DNA from 4 places in the Endozoicomonas montiporae CL-33 genome. Region 1 is predicted to be linked to each of the others. Evidence: predicted binding sites of a transcription regulator. Region 1 holds the regulator's gene; each other region holds the start of a gene.
The links. Region 1 encodes sigma-54, which starts transcription at its own class of promoters, with help from an activator protein. Its sites were predicted from a motif close to TGGCACNNNNNTTGCTNT; they were not measured.

Region 1 (4,706 bases):
GCCATCCTGCAGACCCGTAAAGATCTGAACAAACAGCAGCGCATCGACAAAATGGAGTCGCTGCTGGACGAGTTCAACATTGGTCATATTCGCGACAGTGCTGGCATGAGCCTTTCCGGTGGAGAACGTCGAAGGGTAGAAATTGCCCGCGCTCTGGCAACAGACCCTGATTTTGTGTTGCTGGACGAGCCCTTTGCCGGTGTTGACCCGATATCGGTCGGAGACATAAAAGCCATCGTCAGGCAGCTGCAGAGCCGGGGCATTGGTGTACTGATTACAGACCATAATGTTCGCGAAACACTGGATATTTGTGAAAAAGCCTACATCGTCAGCGAAGGCGGTATTATCGCTGAGGGCGACAGCCAGACCGTTTTAAGCAACCAGAAGGTTCGTGACGTCTATCTGGGTCACCAGTTTAGTTTGTAACCAGTCACATTTTGGGAAGAGGCCACCTCTTCCCCCGCCTGAGACTTGCCGTTTTTGCTTTTCACACCTGATATTCTGTGATTATAATCCGGTGACACGGAACGCAACTCAAAACGACAATGTGCATAAGTCAGTCGGTGGAGCTTATCCTTGGGAGCCTGTCGGGCAAACCCCTTTCCACCCGGCATAAAAAATGCTCAACGTTTGAAGTAAACAGCCATAAGCTGAGAATACCGCCCTATCTTAGCTATGAGAAGTCGCCATGAAAGTGGTTCATCATGCATCAGCGGTGTTTTTTTAAAGTAAAGGTACACGGTTGCCCTATGAAGCCCTCTCTACAGCTTAAAATGGGTCAGCAGTTGACGATGACACCGCAACTGCAGCAAGCCATTCGCCTGTTACAGCTTTCAACTCTGGATCTGCAACAGGAAATCCAGGAAGTACTGGAATCCAACCCGATGCTGGAAAGCGAAGAGGCCATTCTGGATCAGGAACGCCGTGACCAGGAAGCCAGCAACGCCAACGAAGGTGAACAGCTGGTTGACCTTAACGCCCAGGAGCCACCATCCCCTTCCGAGTCTCAGGAGCCGGAATGGTCCGAAAGCATTCCGAACGATTTGCCCGTAGATTCCGGTTGGGAAGAAGTCTACTCCAGCATGCCGGCCAGCAGTGATGATGAATTTGACCCGCTGACCCGCTCGCGCACCACCGAATCTCTGCAGGAATACCTGCAATGGCAGCTAAACCTGACACCCACCACTGATACCGACCGCCTGCTGGGAGAAACACTGATCGAAGCGATCAACCCCGATGGCTATCTCACAAACTCGCTGGAAGATATTTTCCAGAGCCTGACTTTAAATCCGGCATTAGCTGAGCTTGATTTTGATGAACTCAAAGTCATGCAGCGACGCATTCAGCAATTTGATCCCGTTGGTTGCGGTAGTGAAAACCTGAAAGAGTGTCTGTCCGTTCAACTGGCACAACTGCCTTCCCAAACACCCTTTATTCACGAAGCCCAAAAGCTTATTGACCACTATCTGGAAGCCCTTGGCAGTCGGGATTACAGCCAGATAATGCGTCGCACGCGGATGAAGGAGCACCAGCTCAAGGAAGCCCTCAGCCTGATTCAGAGCCTCAACCCCAAGCCGGGCTCCGAAGTAGACCAGAGCGAACCGGAATACATCACTCCGGATATTTCCGTTCGCAAAGTCAAAGAGCGCTGGGTCGTTGAGCTGAATTCAGAGTCACTGCCACGTCTGCGCATCAACAACAGTTATGCGTCACTGGTTCAGCGGGCCAACAGCAGCCGGGACAACCAGTTCATGAAGAACCAGCTGCAGGAAGCGCGCTGGTTTCTGAAAAACCTGCAAAGCCGCAACGACACGCTGCTCAAAGTAGCGACCAAAATCGTCAATTTTCAGCAAGACTTTCTGGAACAGGGCGACGAGGCCATGAAACCTCTGGTTCTGGCCGATATTGCGGAAGCAGTGGAGATGCATGAATCCACCATATCCAGGGTAACAACCCAGAAGTACATGCATACCCCTCGCGGTGTTTATGAACTGAAGTATTTCTTCTCCAGCCATGTCAGCACCGACAGCGGCGGAGAGTGTTCCTCAACAGCCATCAGGGCACTGATCAAAAAACTGGTTCAGGATGAAAATCCGGGGAAGCCGCTCAGCGATAACAAAATTGCCGGTCTTCTCGGGGAACAGGGCATAAAGGTTGCACGACGAACCATTGCCAAGTATCGGGAATCCATGCACATCCCGCCTTCAAATGAACGCAAGTGCCTAGTGTAAACAATGCCAGATATTTCTCACCGTTTTATCAGGACGCAAACCCTCAAGCCTCTGAGCTTAAGGCAAAAATCCTGTATTTTTTTGCTTCAGAGCAGCAACAATGTCGTGAACGGTGATAGAATCTAAACAGACCAGTTCGAGAATCCCGGGAACTGGCCACTGTCTCCAAACGGGATCAGCAGGAGAGCGTTACATGCAAGTCAACATCAGTGGACATCATGTAGAGGTGACTCAAGCTCTGAAAGACTACGTCACTAAAAAACTCGACCGCCTGGCAGCTCACTTCGATAATATCACCAATGTACAGGTCACCCTGAGCGTAGAAAAACTACTGCATAAGGCCGAAGCCGTCCTGCACATACGTGGAGCTGACATCAATGCGACCGCTGAATCCGATGACATGTACGCGGCTATTGACGATTTGTCAGACAAAGTCGACCGACAGCTGGTAAAACACAAGGAAAAGACGCTCGATCGTATGCAGGGAGCCCGAGGCTGAATCCAGCACCGACTGAAAGCTCAGGCTTTCAGTCGGCCTCTGTCAGCAGAAGGCTCTTTTTACGTACTCGCACTCTGTGAGTCTCCCAATCGTTGTATGATTATTCAAAACATTCTAACCCCCGAGCGCACGCTTCATGGTGTGCAAGGGATCAGCAAAAAGAAAATCCTGGAAATCATTGCGGAACAGATCAGTGAACATGTTCCCGCTATCAATGCCAAGGACCTGTTCAACAACCTCATCAACAGAGAACGGCTGGGCACCACCGGGCTCGGCAATGGCATTGCACTGCCACACTGTCGATCCAAAGCCTGTCCTGAGCCGACTGGTCTTTTCATTCGCCTCTCGGAACCCGTCGATTTTGACGCCGTGGATCGCGAACCCGTTGATCTTATCTTTGCACTGATTGTCCCTGAAGAAAGTACTCAGGAGCATCTGGACATTCTAAAAGCTCTGGCCGAGCGATTCACTGATGATTATCTGATCAGTCAGGTCCGATCCGCAAACTCTTCAGAAAGCCTGTACCAAATACTGACAGCACCTGCCTGAAGCATCTCAGGCAGTACCTCGCTACCAAGCCCGGTGAGTTATAACCTTCGGCAAATGACTGGGGGTTACCTATCCTTGAAATAAAGAAACAGGTTTTAATCTCATTGAGTTACTCTATTATTCAATGAATAAAGCCTGTCATTCGATACATAAAGCTCCGCATATGGGAACCACATGAAACTCGTCATCATCAGCGGCCGCTCAGGTTCAGGAAAAAGTGCCGCACTGCATGCTCTTGAAGACCAAGGGTACTACTGCATAGACAACCTGCCAGCAGCGATGCTGAGCCAGTTACCAGAACAGCTCAGCGTAGGCTCCAATGAGCCTCCCAAGGTAGCGGTCAGTATTGATGTTCGTAATGTGCCCGGGGCACTTGAGCAATTCCCAAAGTTCCTGAAAAAACTGAAAGATCAGGGCATCGACTGTGAGGTGCTGTTTCTCGACGCCGATAGCGACTGTCTGATGAAACGATATAGCTCAACCCGAAGAAAACACCCGCTGAGCAACAAAAACGTATCCTTATCGGAAGCCATTGAACTTGAAAACAGGCTGTTGGCGCCGGTTGCCTCAGAAGCCAGTATTCGTATCGACACCTCACCAATGTCCGTTCATGATGTCCATGAGCAGGTCAAAAGCAGAGTCGTTGGTTCCAGCACCAAAAGCATGACTCTGATGATTCAGTCTTTTGGCTTCAAAAATGGTGTACCGATTGATGCAGATTTTGTGTTTGATGTTCGCTGCCTGCCAAACCCATACTGGGATGAATCTATTCGAAAATTCACTGGACTGGAAAAGCCAGTACAAAAATTTCTGGGGTCGGAGCCATTTGTGAAAGAGATGCTTGAGGATTTGAAACAGTTCGTAGACAAGTGGCTGCCACGATTTGAATCCGGACAGCGCAGCTACATGACCATCGCCATTGGCTGCACCGGCGGCCAGCACCGTTCCGTCTATATTAGTGATCAGCTGGGTGTCTGGTTTAGCCAACGATTCGACCGGGTTCAGGTTCGACATAGAGAGTTATCCAAATAATGATTCAAACGCAAGCCACCATCATTAACAAACTGGGTCTGCATGCACGGGCTGCGTCCAAGTTTGTCTCAACCACCTCCAATTTTACCAGTCAGGTCAAAGTGGGCCTGAATGGTCGCGAGGTCGATGGAAAAAGCATTATGGCAATTATGATGCTGGCTGCAGGTCAGGGAACCGTTCTCGACCTGACCTTTGACGGGGAAGACGAACAAGCTGCAGCTGAAGCTCTGAATAGCCTCATCAATGACTATTTTGGAGAAGGCGAATAGCACTCATTCTCGCACCCTCCGGACACAGGCGCTTCACTTCGTGACCGGAGCTTTCTAATCCTGCTATTCCTCCAAAAGCTCCTTATTCCAATAGGCACAACATTCACTGCACTTTACCCTGAACCA
Region 2 (4,706 bases), 430 kb from region 1:
AATCGATCCTTTCACCGACGAAACCACCCTGAACATCCGTTGCGACATCATTGAACCTGCCACCATGCAGGGCTATGAGCGCGACCCTCGTTCCGTTGCCAAGCGTGCGGAAGAGTACCTGAAGTCCACCGGCATTGCTGATACTGCTTTCTTTGGCCCTGAGCCAGAGTTCTTCGTCTTTGATGACGTTAAGTGGAAAGTAGACATTTCCGGTGCTGCTTACGAAATCAACTCTGAAGAAGCGCACTGGGCCAGCAACGCCACCTTTGCCGACGGCAACACAGGCCACCGTCCAAAGGTTAAAGGCGGTTATTTCCCGGTTCCTCCGGTCGATTCCCTGCACGACCTGCGTGCCAAAATGTGTCAGGCCATGGAAGATCAGGGTCTGGACGTTGAAGTACACCACCACGAAGTCGGCACCGCCGGTCAGTGTGAAATCGGTGTTAAATTCAACACGCTGGTGAAAAAAGCTGACGAAGTTCAGATTCTGAAGTACGCCGTACACAACGTTGCCCACGCCTACGGCAAAACCGCTACCTTCATGCCTAAGCCTCTGGTGGGTGATAACGGTAGCGGCATGCACGTTCACATGTCTCTGAGCAAAGACGGTGACAACCAGTTTGCTGGCGACGGTTACGCCGGTCTGAGCGAAACGGCACTGTACTACATCGGCGGTGTGATCAAACACGCAAAAGCCATTAACGCTTTTGCCAACGCTTCCACCAATTCTTACAAGCGTCTGATTCCAGGCTTCGAAGCGCCGGTCATGCTGGCTTACTCTGCCCGTAACCGTTCTGCTTCTATCCGTATTCCTTACGTGAACAGCCCTAAGGCTCGTCGTGTAGAAGTTCGCTTCCCTGACCCGACGGCTAACCCATACCTGTGCTTCGCAGCACTGCTGATGGCGGGTCTGGACGGCATCAAGAACAAGATTCACCCTGGCGATGCTGCGGACAAGGATCTGTATGACCTGCCAGCTGAAGAGGCCAAGGAAATCCCTGTTGTGGCTGAAAGCTTCGAAGAAGCTCTGGCGGCTCTGGATTCTGACCGTGAATTCCTGACTGCAGGCGGTGTATTCACCGACGATATGATCGATGCTTACATCGAACTGAAGAAAGAAGAGTGTCTGGCGATCAGCCAGACCACACACCCTGCAGAGTTTGACCTGTATTACTCCGTATAATCCAGACCCTGACATGCCAGTCAGCCTTTTCTGACTGGCATTTTTTTATCAGCGCAGTAAGCTATCTGAATACCCTTATTCACTGGTAGATTCTAATGAAAATAAATACTCTGCCACTGCTTCTGCTATTGATGATTCAACCCTTCAACGCCAGTGGGCAAATCTATAAAACCGTTGATGAACATGGCAATACCGTGTTTACCGACAAGCCGCCAGCTTCACGCCCCAGTGAACCTGTGATACTAAAACCCGCAACAAGCCTGCCTGCACCAGATCGTTCAACGTACAACACCACACCTTCACCCCCAACGCCGGTAGAGCCTGAAATAGCGACTTACAGCGCTTTTTACATTGGCAGCCCAGCTAATAATTCAACGGTTCGGAATAATGGCGACTTCACCATAAAAATATCGATTCGACCCAGTTTGGCCAGAGGACATAAAGTGCGCTTTTTTATTGATGGTAAGCTGGTTTCAGGTCCCCAACGATTACTGAGCCATAACGTCAAAAATATGGATCGGGGAACCCATCAGCTTAAAGCAGAGGTTCTGGATAATTCCGGCAAAGTGATTCAGAAAACTGAAAGTACTGTGCATGTGCAGCGTACCATATTCAGACCTCCCGCTTCCTGAGAGGCCGTCTTAAAAACTGACAGTGACATAAATACTTAATACCATACCCGGCAAATCGACCAGTAATGTAAGCCCTGAAATCACTCTCTTCAGCATCATAAAAAACGCACCATTTCGGTGCATTTTTCATGATGAATCTCTATAATTCTCCTGTCAGGCAACACTGCTGTGCATAGTACACCCATTGCATCCATTGCTATGCAGTTCTGGTTCAATTCTTGCTGTATTCCATCCAGAATGAACAACCACTGCACACTTACTTTTCAGGCATTTAAAACGTGGCATATCAAACAATAAAAACATTATCAGGAATGTTCAGGTGATCGAACAATTTGTACTTGACAACCTCAATACCGCTGTTATCGCACTTGATCAGGACTTACGGATCAGCTACCTCAATCACGCTGCCGAAAACCTGCTGGATATCAGTGAACGACGCAGTCACAGCCAACCCGTTGAAACACTGCTGTCTCAGGCAAGCCTTGAAAAAGATCTGAAGCGGGCACAGTCGCAACAACAGCAGTTCACCCGCCGCAAGGCCAGCATTAATATCAACAACGAACTTGTGACGGTTGATTACACCGTCACCCCTGTTGACTATTCAGGCATCAGTGTTCTGCTGGAAGTACATCCAAGGGATCGGTTACAAAGGATTACCCGGGAAGCCTCTTTGATTGCCAAACAAGAAACCGCCAAAATTCTTGCCCGGGGCATGGCACATGAAGTGAAGAACCCTCTTGGGGGTATTCGAGGTGCTGCACAGTTACTGGAAAGGCAACTTGAAGACAGTGATCAGAAAGAGTTCACCAAAATCATCATCGAAGAAGTTGACCGGCTTCGCGATCTGGTGGATCAAATGCTGGGGCCAATTAAACCCCCCAGCCTTAAAGAGCTGAATATTCACGAAGTCACCGAACGTGTGGTTCAACTGATCGAAGCAGAAACCGGCGGTGCCATCCAGTTTGTTCGGGACTACGACCCCAGTATTCCGGAAATACCTGCCGACCGGGAGCGGCTCATTCAAGCCATTCTGAATCTGGTTCGTAATGCCATGCAGGCTATTCAGCAACACATGCCATTAAGTGACGGACAGATTGTTATTCAAACCCGGGTGATCCGACAGTTCACTATTGCCAACGAACGTTGCCGACTGGTGTGCAATATCAGCATTATCGATAACGGCCCCGGCATTCCCGACGACCTGATCGAAAACATTTTCTACCCGATGATCAGTGGCCGCGCCGAAGGCACGGGGCTGGGGCTGCCTATGGCACAGTCGATTATCAGCCAGCACAAAGGGCTCATTGAGTGTGAAAGCAGACCGGGCCGAACCTGTTTCCATGTTTATATACCCATTGCTCAGTAAGCGGCACAGCCTCTGTGCATAACAGGAGTGTTCATGACTACCGATTCACAAGTCTGGATTATTGATGATGACCGATCGATTCGCTGGGTGCTGGAAAAATCCCTGCAAGGCGAAGGGCTTAATGTAGAGTCTTTTGACTGTGCGGATAAAGCTATAGAGGCACTGGGCACAAACAAACCGGAAGCCATCATCAGCGATGTCCGCATGCCGGGCACCAATGGTCTGGCCTTTCTCAAGCAGGTACAGGAAAGCTATCCCGAGCTGCCCGTTATCATTATGACCGCCCACTCGGATCTGGACAGTGCAGTAGCCTCTTACCAGAGCGGTGCTTTTGAGTACTTACCCAAGCCTTTTGATATTGACGATGCCATTTCCCTGACCAAACGGGCACTGGAACACAGTCGCCAGCAGACGCAGGAAGTCAGTATTGAGCCTGTAGACACGTCCACCGAAATCATTGGTGAAGCTGCCGCCATGCAGGAAGTGTTTCGCGCTATCGGGCGTTTATCCCATTCCAATATCACCGTGCTGATCAACGGTGAATCCGGCACAGGTAAAGAGCTGGTTGCCCGGGCACTGCACAGACACAGCCCAAGAGCGGCCAATCCGTTTATTGCACTGAACATGGCAGCCATACCGAGAGACCTGATTGAATCAGAGCTTTTTGGCCATGAAAAAGGTGCCTTTACCGGAGCCGGAGCCATGCGTAAAGGTCGCTTTGAACAGGCGGGTAACGGCACGCTCTTTTTGGATGAGATTGGCGATATGCCAGCCGATACACAAACCCGGCTGCTCAGGGTTCTGGCCGATGGCGAATTTTACAGAGTGGGTGGTCACACACCTGTAAAAGCCGATGTAAGGATCATTGCGGCTACACATCAGGATCTTGAACGACTGGTTGAAGAAGGTAAGTTTCGGGAAGATTTATTCCACCGTCTAAACGTTATTCGGGTTCATTTGCCCAAGCTCAGTGAACGCTCTGAAGATATTCCAGCGCTGGCACGACACTTTCTTGATCAGGCGGCTAAAGAGTTAAACGTTGAAACCAAAATTCTCACGCCCGAAACCGAAAGCTACTTCGCCCTGCTGCCCTGGCCCGGCAATGTCCGGCAGCTGGAAAATACCTGCCGCTGGCTGACGGTGATGGCTTCAGGCAGAGAAGTGCTGATATCTGATCTACCACCGGAGCTTATGGATAGAAAGCTGCTGGATAATAAACTGTTGGATCAGGACCAACTTCCACAGACGGTACAATCCGACAGCTGGGAGCAGCTGTTGAAGCAATGGGTAGAGAAGGAGCTAGCCATTGGCCACTCAAATATTCTTGAAAAAGCGGTTCCGTCCTTTGAGCGCATTCTGATTGAATCAGCACTGCAGCACACCGGCGGGCGTAAGCGGGATGCCTCTGAACTACTGGGCTGGGGGCGCAATACTCTCACCCGGAAGATAAAAGAGCTGGGGATTGTTGACAAAGCCATTTCTGACTAAAAACCCCGTAGGAAGGAGTCAGGCTTCTGACGCTGGC
Region 3 (4,706 bases), 710 kb from region 1:
CAGCACCCTGTGCTAATGCCTCATCCAGCAACGTCAGCATTTCCTCGTGCTGCTGTTGATTCAGTGAACCGGAGTTAAAACCATTTAACGATGTACGACAGACACCATACCCCACCAGACTCAAAAGGTTCGGGCTGGTGCCGTGGGATTGAATACGCTGCTGGTAGCCAGAAAAGCTGTTCCAGTCGATAGAACCATGACCTTCTTTAAACAGCGAGTTTTCAATAAGGTGCTGATGCTGAGTACCGTGTTTAAAACCAAAAGGGCTGAACCCGCAGTTGCCCACTACCATGGTGGTAACGCCCTGAGCCACGAACGGATTAAAATGTTCGGGGTTATCACTGATGGCAAAATAATCCATATGGCTATGCACATCGATAAACCCTGGTACAACCACTTTGCCAGTGCAATCGACCTGAATAACACCCTCAAGATCAGAAGCTGTCATCACGTCATCGTCGGACAATACTTTCAGCCGATCTGACTGGATCAACACATGAGCGGTTCTGGCAGGGTTACCGGTTCCATCAACCAGCGTGCCATTCCTCAGCAAATAGTCAGACGTCATAGCTGCACCCTTTTAGCTGCATCCATTTAGCTGCACCTTTTATTGTTATTATTGAAAAGTCAGGGTCAGACTAAGTTAGCGCATAACCTATTGCAAGATGCACTCTGGCATAAAAACGCCATAAAAAAAGCCTGCGCCACTTCTATCGATGAATGGTCACAGGCTTCTGTCGCTCAGAGACTGCTTTTATAATTCAACCCACTCTTCCAGCTCCGGCACCCGGGCACTCCAGCCCAGTTCCTGATGAATTTTTTCCGACATTGCCTGAGCAGCCTCAGCTTCACCGTGTGTTACAAACACCTGTTGCGGAGCCGTCTTGATGCTGCGCAGCCACTCGATATATGATGGACCCCATAAACTGGACAGGTAGCTAAGTTAAGTTTTCTGGCTGTAAGATGACCCTGCAGGAGGGAATCATGACAGCAAAAAGAAAACGACATAAGCCCGAATTTAAGGCACAGGTAGCACTCGAAGCCTACAAGGGCGAAAAGACCATAAACCAGCTGGCAAGCGAACACGAAGTTGCAGCCGTTCAGGTTAGCCAGTGGAAGCGACAGCTACTCCAGGGGGTTCCAGAAGTCTTCGGCAGGGCACGGCCAGAGGTAGATCCAGATGCGCTCACTGCCCCCCTGTATCAGGAGATCGGACGGCTTAAAATGGAGCTGGACTGGTTGAAAAAAAATCTGGCAATGTCCATTGATGACAAACGGAGATGCATAGACCCGGATCACTCGAAGATCAGCATTCAGCGCCAATGTGAACTGGTTGGGTTAAGCAGGTCAAGCTGGTATTACCAAGCTTCTCCAGCTTTGGAAAGCCCTGAGAATCTGAATCTGATGAGGCTCATTGATGAGCAGTATACACGTACACCGTTTTACGGCAGTCGTAAGATAACTGCATGGCTGAATGAGCAGGGCTTTCCGGTCAACAGGAAGCGTATACAGCGACTTATGAGGCTGATGGGCATACAGGCTGTCGGACCAAAACCGGGCACAAGCCTGAGAAACAAAGAGCATAAGGTTTACCCGTACTTGTTGAACGGCGTTGATATTGTGAGACCCAATCAGGTCTGGAGTACTGATATTACGTACTGCCCGATGCCTCAGGGGTTTATGTATCTGGTTGCCATTATTGACTGGTACAGCCGTTACGTGGTCAGCTGGGAGCTGTCGAACACACTGGATGCAGACTTCTGTATTCATGCGCTGGGTCGAGCTTTGGAACAAGGTGAACCTGATATATTCAACACTGACCAAGGGTGTCAGTTTACCAGTAATGATTTTCTGGCACCTCTTCAGGAACGGGAAATACGTATCAGCATGGACGGGAAAGGGCGAGCACTGGATAACATTTTTGTCGAGAGGCTGTGGCGCTCCGTCAAACATGAATGGCTGTACACGCATGAATTTCAGACTGTTCCAGAGCTTTATACTGGGCTGGATGAATACTTTGAGTTTTACAACACTGAACGATTACACCAGTCGTTGAGTTATAAAACGCCTAAGGCAATTCACTTTGCATGAGGGCTTTGGACCACTGCCAGGACTTAACTTAAATTTGTTGGTTTACTGTCTTGACAGTGGGGTCCACCATACCACCAGAATCTTACGACCATGACACTCGACAAGGTATTTCGAACCGGTCACGGTGCCTGTTGCGCCAAGGAACTGTAACTTCATTGTTTTCCTCCCACAGCCTGATCTGATCTTATCGCAGATTTATACGATCAGACAGTACATCGTAAGGTTCGGAACAAGATTGAACTCAATTTATTTTCTGGCTGGCTCAAAGGCTGATCATTGGATCTCGAAGCTACTATTCTCCATACATCGCCTGATACCTTCCAGCTCCAAAAAAGCAGCGGCTAAAAAAATAAGTGAACCAATAAATGGCTCTCTGCCGCGAGATGTTATTCTGAAGTCGCCCGTCTGAACCATTGATTAACAAAGTGCCTGAAGGGCTACTACCAGATGTTGAACCAGAACACCTTCTAAACCAACTAGCCGATACTCCATACTGCGCCTCCCTGGTAAAACCAGTAGCATAAACGGTGTCATCCACTGGTGTTAAAAATCCAAGAGTTGATTGGCTCCAGACACCGTAACCATCCTGAGTGCTATGTTCCAGTGGGTATATATCAATGGTAATCTGGCGAGCGACATGACTAATCGTCACCGAGCTAACCCCTGAAGGTATATAGTTAATTTGATAATTCCACCATCTATCTATCACACCTGTGACGCCGTTATAGCCAATTTGAGCAAATCTATACCTCGGTAAAAATATTTCATCAAACTCAAAATCATCGGCATCGATCAACTCTCTCAAATGCAGCACAGGCCATCCTGCCAAAGCCAGAAATTCACCATTACTAAGGTGTGTATCAGCCCCTTCAAAGTGAACAATCTCACCAGCGTCATCACCCTGCTCATTACCTTCAATTCTTCTATAGAGAAACCGGTTTGATGACATCTGGTAATTGTCACTCAACCGGCCAACCTCTGAAACTGACAGAGTCGGAGTCGTTTCTGATTTCATTCCCAATACAAAAAGATACTTAGTAAATATTTCATCATTTTTAGTTACAACGACTTTAAAATACTGCATGGCCTTCACTGATTCGCCATACAGTACAACAAAAAGAACAAGCAATGTGCAGTTCAGAGCTTTCATTAATAATGGCATCCTGACTTTTTTGATAAGTAAAACACTTCATCACCAGTTCATTCTAACTGTGCAGTCCCGCACCATAAGCATTCATACGACCACCAGAAACGCACACCTTTAGGGCAACCAGATTCTGTGAACACCGTCAAACAACCAGAATGGGCACTGATCGTTATTGGCACAACTTTTGAATATTCAGGTTCAAACCCACCCTATTGTTCGGAGAAAAACAAAAATGAAGTGGTTAAAAAGGCTGGCTGTCAGCAGCCTGATTATGGCAGGCGTTACTGCCACCTCCACCCATGCCAAAGAACTGGGCTGGCCGGAAAAAGAAGAGCTGACCTTCGGCTTTATCAAGCTCACCGATATGGCGCCCATTGCCATTGCCTATGAAAAAGGCTATTTCGAAGATGAAGGTCTGTACGTCACCATTGAGGCTCAGGCCAACTGGAAAGTCTTGCTTGATGGCGTTATCGATGGCCGGCTGGACGGTGCCCACATGCTGGCCGGACAACCCATTGCTGCCAGCATTGGCTATGGCACCAAAGCCAATATCATTACCCCCTTTTCCATGGATCTGAACGGCAATGGCATTACCGTATCCAACGAGATCTGGAAACAGATGAAGCCTAACATTCCTAAAATGGCAGATGGACGACCACAACATCCTATTAAAGCCGATGCCCTGAAGCCGGTGGTTGAAAAATACAAATCCGAGGGCAAGCCCTTTAACATGGGCATGGTCTTCCCGGTATCCACCCATAATTACGAACTGCGCTACTGGCTGGCAGCCGGTGGTATCAATCCCGGTTTCTATGCGCCTCATAAAGGCGACACTTCTGGTCAGATTGATGCCGATGCCCTGTTATCAGTGACCCCGCCACCGCAAATGCCTGCCACTATGGAAGCTGGCACCATCTACGGCTACTGCGTCGGCGAGCCATGGAATCAACAGGCGGTTTTTAAGAACATTGGCGTACCCGTCGTCACTGACTACGAAATCTGGAAAGACAACCCGGAAAAAGTCTTTGGCATCACCGAAGCCTTTGCCGAAAAGTATCCCAATACGACTATCCGTCTTACCCGTGCTCTGATTCGGGCTGCCCAATGGCTGGATGAAAACAACAATGCCAACCGCCCGGAAGCAGTAAAGATTCTTTCCCAGTCAAACTATGTGGGTGCCGACTATGAAGTCATTGCCAACAGCATGACCGGCACCTTTGAGTACGAAAAAGGCGACAAACGTCCGGTACCCGATTTCAATGTTTTCTTTCGCTATAACGCCACCTACCCCTACTACTCGGATGCCATCTGGTACCTGACCCAGATGCGCCGCTGGGGACAGATTTCAGAGGACAAGAGCGACGAGTGGTATTTTGAAACGGCGAAGAAAGTGTATCGCCCGGATATCTACGAAGCCGCAGCCAAATCACTGGTAGCAGACAAACTGGCAACGGCTCAGGATTTCCCG
Region 4 (4,706 bases), 360 kb from region 1:
AGTGAAGCACCGAACACCCAGGCGAAGATGGAAACAATACCCAGCAGCTGAGCGCTCAGTGTCGCATCACCATTGGTCAGAGGCACAGCCAGCAGACCCCAGATACCGACGACACCGTGAACAGAGATGGCACCCACCGGATCATCCAGACGCAGCTTGTCGAGAGCAACAATGGCAAATACAACCAGTGAGCCACCCACAGCACCGATCAAGGTTGCAGCCAGAGCCGACGGAGTCAGGGGTTCTGCAGTAATCGCTACCAGACCGGCCAGAGCACCATTCAGAGCCATGGTCAGATCGGCTTTACCAAACAGCAGTCGTGCAACAATCAGCGCAGCAATCACACCACCAGCAGCGCCGGCATTGGTGTTCACAAAAATCTGAGCGACAGCGTTAGCGTTTTCAACATCAGAAATCTTCAGCTGGGAACCACCGTTAAAGCCGAACCAGCCCAGCCAGAGGATAAAGGTTCCCAAAGTCGCCAGCGGCAGGTTAGCGCCCGGCATCGGGTTGATGGAACCATCCTTACCATACTTGCCTTTACGGGCACCCAGCAGCAGAACACCCGCCAGAGCCGCAGCAGCACCCGCCATATGCACCACACCGGAACCTGCGAAGTCCTGGAAACCAGCTTCATTCAGGAAACCGCCGCCCCACTTCCAGAAGCCCTGAACCGGATAGATAAAGCCAGTCATAAACACGGCAAACAGCAGGAACGACCAGAGCTTCATTCGTTCAGCCACTGCACCAGAGACAATGGACATGGCAGTCGCGACAAAGACCACCTGGAAGAAGAAATCTGAACGCAATGAATAGTAAGGCGCATCATCGCCACCGGCGGTAACGGCTTCAACCGAATTTTCACCGCCAATCAAGGTGCCCAGAACCGGCAGGATGCCACCTTCATTGGTGCCCGGATACATGATTGCGTAGCCACACAGTAGATACATGGTGCAGGCAATGGCAAACAGGGCAATGTTTTTGGTCAGTATCTCAACGGTGTTTTTCGAACGTACCAGACCGGCTTCAAGCATAGCAAAACCCGCTGCCATCCACATGACCAGCGCGCCCGACATAAGAAAATAAAATGTGTCGAGTGCATACGACACCTGAGCAAGATTTTCCACGAGTCCCCTCCCCGAAGGAATTCACACTATTATTCTTTTGCTGTAAACGTATTTTTCAGGTGAAAAACAACGACCGTTACAGACTGATTTATTGTTATTGGTTAGCAGATAATGATTAGCAGTCTGCTGACGTTAATCAGATAGCGTCTTCACCGGTTTCGCCGGTACGAATTCGAATCGCTTGCTCCAGCGTGGTGACAAAAATTTTGCCGTCACCAATCTTGCCGGTATTTGCCGCTTTGGAAATGGACTCAATCACCTGGTCCAGCAGGTCATCGGAAATACCCACTTCAATTTTTACCTTGGGCAGAAAGTCCACAACGTATTCGGCTCCACGGTACAGCTCGGTGTGACCTTTCTGACGACCAAAGCCTTTTACTTCAGTGACGGTGATACCCTGCACGCCAATGTCTGACAATGCTTCACGAACATCGTCGAGTTTGAAGGGCTTTATAATGGCTGATACCAACTTCATGCATCTCTCCCGGGTTTTGTTAGCTCTTGGGCAAAAGTAAATAGCTAGCCGAACTAGCTGAAATGTTGAGGAGGGAGCTTAAGTCTACGACTTCCGCCATGGGCGGTTAAGCCCTGCCTCATGATTTTTCTCAGCGATTTCACGACCTGCTGAACCTGATGTTGATAAAGCAGATGCCGTGCCAACTTTTTACCTATGCTGTCAGGGCAAACTGACTGCTAATTTCCGGTGCATGATCAATGATTGCACTCTTTGCGTGCATTGTTTTTTTGCAGGCTTTTGAAGAATGCACCAATAATGTGCAAGAAGAAAAATATCCTCATCACTGCCCTGTGATATGATCCAAACCAATAACAACAGCCATGTACAGCATGTGGCAGTCACCCTTATTCACAGAAAGCCGTCAGGAACCACCATGATCGACAAGGCCGCCATCATCAATAACATCGCCAGCAAGGCAGGTCAGATTCTCAGTGCGGAAAAAAGCAAAACCGCTGAAGATATCGAGCACAATATTAAAGCGCTGGTCAGCAGCACCATGACCAAGTTTGAACTGGTGTCTCAGGACGAGTTCGATGCCCAGATGGCTGTATTGCGTCACACCCGCGAGCGCCTGGAAACGCTAGAAAAGAAAGTGGCAGAACTTGAAGCTGCCATGTCGGGTACATCCGAATAAAACTACGAATAATGCCGCCCATGCCGGGGCGGCTTGCAAATTAACAGGCACCCTTCTGATTCACTGCTATCCTGTCTTCCCGTCCAGCCCCTAAAACGAACAACAAACAGAGGCAAGCCTTTCGTGTCTAAAATCGCGGTTGTACACACTCGTGCCAGAACCGGGCTGGAAGCACCGGCAGTCACTGTAGAGGTTCACTTGTCAGCCGGGCTGCCTGCACTGAATATTGTTGGTTTGCCGGAAACCGCAGTGCGTGAAAGCAAAGACCGGGTACGCAGCGCACTGATCAACAGTGGTTACGAGTTTCCGACCAGCCGGATTACGGTCAACCTGGCACCAGCCGATTTGCCCAAAGAAGGCGGTCGGTTTGATTTGCCCATTGCCCTTGGCATTCTGGCAGCATCAGGCCAGCTACCAGTGGATTCATTGAATGACTACGAGTTTCTCGGCGAGCTTGCCCTTACTGGAAAACTACGTCCGATTACCGGTGCGTTACCTGCCGCCATTGCAGCCAGACAGGCTTCTCACCGTCTGCTGATTCCTGATGACAGTGCACAAACCGCCAGCCTGTGCCGTGAAGCTGAAGTATTTGGGGCGGAAAATCTGTTACAGGTATGTGCCCACCTGACCGGACAAACCGTGTTAGAACCGGTCATTACACATCTGGACAGTACTGAAACCTTCATTTATCCGGATTTATCTGACGTTAAGGGACAACAGCAAGCAAAGCGGGCACTCGCCACCGCTGCGGCAGGCGGACACCACCTGTTGTTTTTCGGACCACCGGGAACGGGGAAAACCATGCTGGCCAGCCGTTTACCGGGTATTCTGCCAGAACTATCGGACGATGAAGCTCTCGAAGTGTCGGCGATTCATTCTCTATCTCTGCAACAGCAGCCCGTAGGATGGAAGCAGCGTCCGTTCAGGAACCCGCATCATACGTCATCTGCCGTTTCACTGGTGGGAGGCGGTACACACCCACGTCCCGGTGAAATATCGTATGCGCATCACGGCGTACTGTTTCTTGACGAATTGCCTGAGTTTCAGAGGCTGGCACTGGAAGTGCTACGCGAACCTCTGGAAACCGGAGAAGTGCTTATTGCCCGCGCCAAAGGGCAGGCAACCTTTCCTGCAGCGTTTCAGCTAGTCACTGCCATGAATCCCTGTCCCTGTGGTTATCTGGGTGATTCTCGCCGAAGTTGCGAGTGCTCTCCCGAACAGGTCAGACGTTATCAGCGCAAAATTTCCGGCCCACTTCTGAATCGTATTGATTTGCAAATTGAAGTGGCCTCACAAAATGCAGCGACATTGTTTCAACAGACAAACTCTGACAACGAATATTCCAGTGAATCCATTCGCAATCTGGTAGTTAAAGCCAGAGCACGACAATTCAAACGACAGGGAAAGACCAATGCGCGTCTGTCAGCCCATGAAATTAACCAACACTGCAAACTGGATGAAGCACAGCAAACCTTTCTGACCAGTCTCTGTGACAAACTGGGGTATTCGGCCAGAGCCGTACATCGTATTCTCAGGGTAGCTCGTACTCTGGCAGACATTGATGAACAGAAGCAGATTCAGAAAAATCATCTGGCAGAGGCCATTCATTACCGAAAGCTTGATCGGGAACGCCTGCAAAAATAGCCTAAAGTGATCGGCAGTATGTTTTTACCTGTCACTCCCCCAAGGCAAGATTCAGGCTGAAATAGCCAGCTTCACCTTTTTCATTGCATTCTTCTCAAGCTGACGAATACGCTCGGCAGACACACCGTATTTATCTGCCAGCTCATGGAGGGTCGCTTTTTCTTCACTCAACCAGCGTTGCTGGAGAATGTCCTGACTGCGCTCATCCAGCTGTGCCAGTGCGTTACGCAACATATTAACGGATGACTGCGACCAGTCACTGTCTTCCAGCAATGTGGCCGGATCGTGGCTTTTGTCTTCCAGATAATGAGCAGGCGCCTGATAAGCATGATCATCGTCGTCTGTTGCATAGCCATCAAAGGCTGTATCCTGCCCCGCCATACGACCTTCCATTTCCCGCACGACGTTAGGCTCTACCCCCAGATCGTTGGCCACCGACTTGACTTCGTCGCTGGTGAACCAGGAAAGACGCTTTTTGGAGCTGCGCAGGTTGAAGAACAGTTTACGCTGGGCCTTGGTGGTGGCGATTTTGACAATTCGCCAGTTTTTCAGAATATATTCGTGAATTTCCGCTTTAATCCAGTGCACAGCAAAAGACACCAGACGTACACCAACTTCAGGATTAAAACGTTTTACTGCCTTCATCAGACCTACATTGCCTTCCTGAACCAGGTCGGAAATCGGCAGGCCATAACCGGTATAGCTTTTGGCAATATGCACGACAAAACGCAGGTGCGACATAACCAGCTGGCGGGCAGCTTCAAGATCATTTTTATAGTAAAGG

Region 2: a site for sigma-54 is predicted at 2,023-2,040, ahead of glnL (nitrogen regulation protein NR(II)). Genes of this name have one in related genera too.
Region 3: a site for sigma-54 is predicted at 3,412-3,429, ahead of EZMO1_RS17680 (CmpA/NrtA family ABC transporter substrate-binding protein). Genes of this name have one in related genera too.
Region 4: a site for sigma-54 is predicted at 1,769-1,786, ahead of glnK (P-II family nitrogen regulator). Genes of this name have one in related genera too.

The regions. Positions count from the first base shown of each region.
Region 1 covers NZ_CP013251.1:4,569,819-4,574,524, forward strand. Annotated here, with positions in the region: gene lptB (LPS export ABC transporter ATP-binding protein) at 1-426, shown strand, start outside; gene EZMO1_RS20970 (RNA polymerase factor sigma-54) at 750-2,231, shown strand; gene hpf (ribosome hibernation-promoting factor, HPF/YfiA family) at 2,425-2,730, shown strand; gene ptsN (PTS IIA-like nitrogen regulatory protein PtsN) at 2,827-3,279, shown strand; gene rapZ (RNase adapter RapZ) at 3,454-4,311, shown strand; gene EZMO1_RS20990 (HPr family phosphocarrier protein) at 4,311-4,580, shown strand.
Region 2 covers NZ_CP013251.1:5,002,803-5,007,508, forward strand. Annotated here, with positions in the region: gene glnA (glutamate--ammonia ligase) at 1-1,183, shown strand, start outside; gene EZMO1_RS23070 (DUF4124 domain-containing protein) at 1,279-1,815, shown strand; gene glnL (nitrogen regulation protein NR(II)) at 2,135-3,181, shown strand; gene glnG (nitrogen regulation protein NR(I)) at 3,215-4,669, shown strand.
Region 3 covers NZ_CP013251.1:3,857,469-3,862,174, forward strand. Annotated here, with positions in the region: gene EZMO1_RS17665 (N-acyl-D-amino-acid deacylase family protein) at 1-568, opposite strand, end outside; gene EZMO1_RS28260 (MBL fold metallo-hydrolase RNA specificity domain-containing protein) at 755-868, opposite strand; gene EZMO1_RS17670 (IS3 family transposase) at 985-2,091, shown strand; gene EZMO1_RS17675 (hypothetical protein) at 2,384-3,241, opposite strand; gene EZMO1_RS17680 (CmpA/NrtA family ABC transporter substrate-binding protein) at 3,510-4,706, shown strand, end outside.
Region 4 covers NZ_CP013251.1:4,931,690-4,936,395, forward strand. Annotated here, with positions in the region: gene EZMO1_RS22735 (ammonium transporter) at 1-1,076, opposite strand, end outside; gene glnK (P-II family nitrogen regulator) at 1,264-1,602, opposite strand; gene EZMO1_RS22745 (accessory factor UbiK family protein) at 1,940-2,278, shown strand; gene EZMO1_RS22750 (YifB family Mg chelatase-like AAA ATPase) at 2,402-3,922, shown strand; gene rpoH (RNA polymerase sigma factor RpoH) at 3,974-4,706, opposite strand, start outside.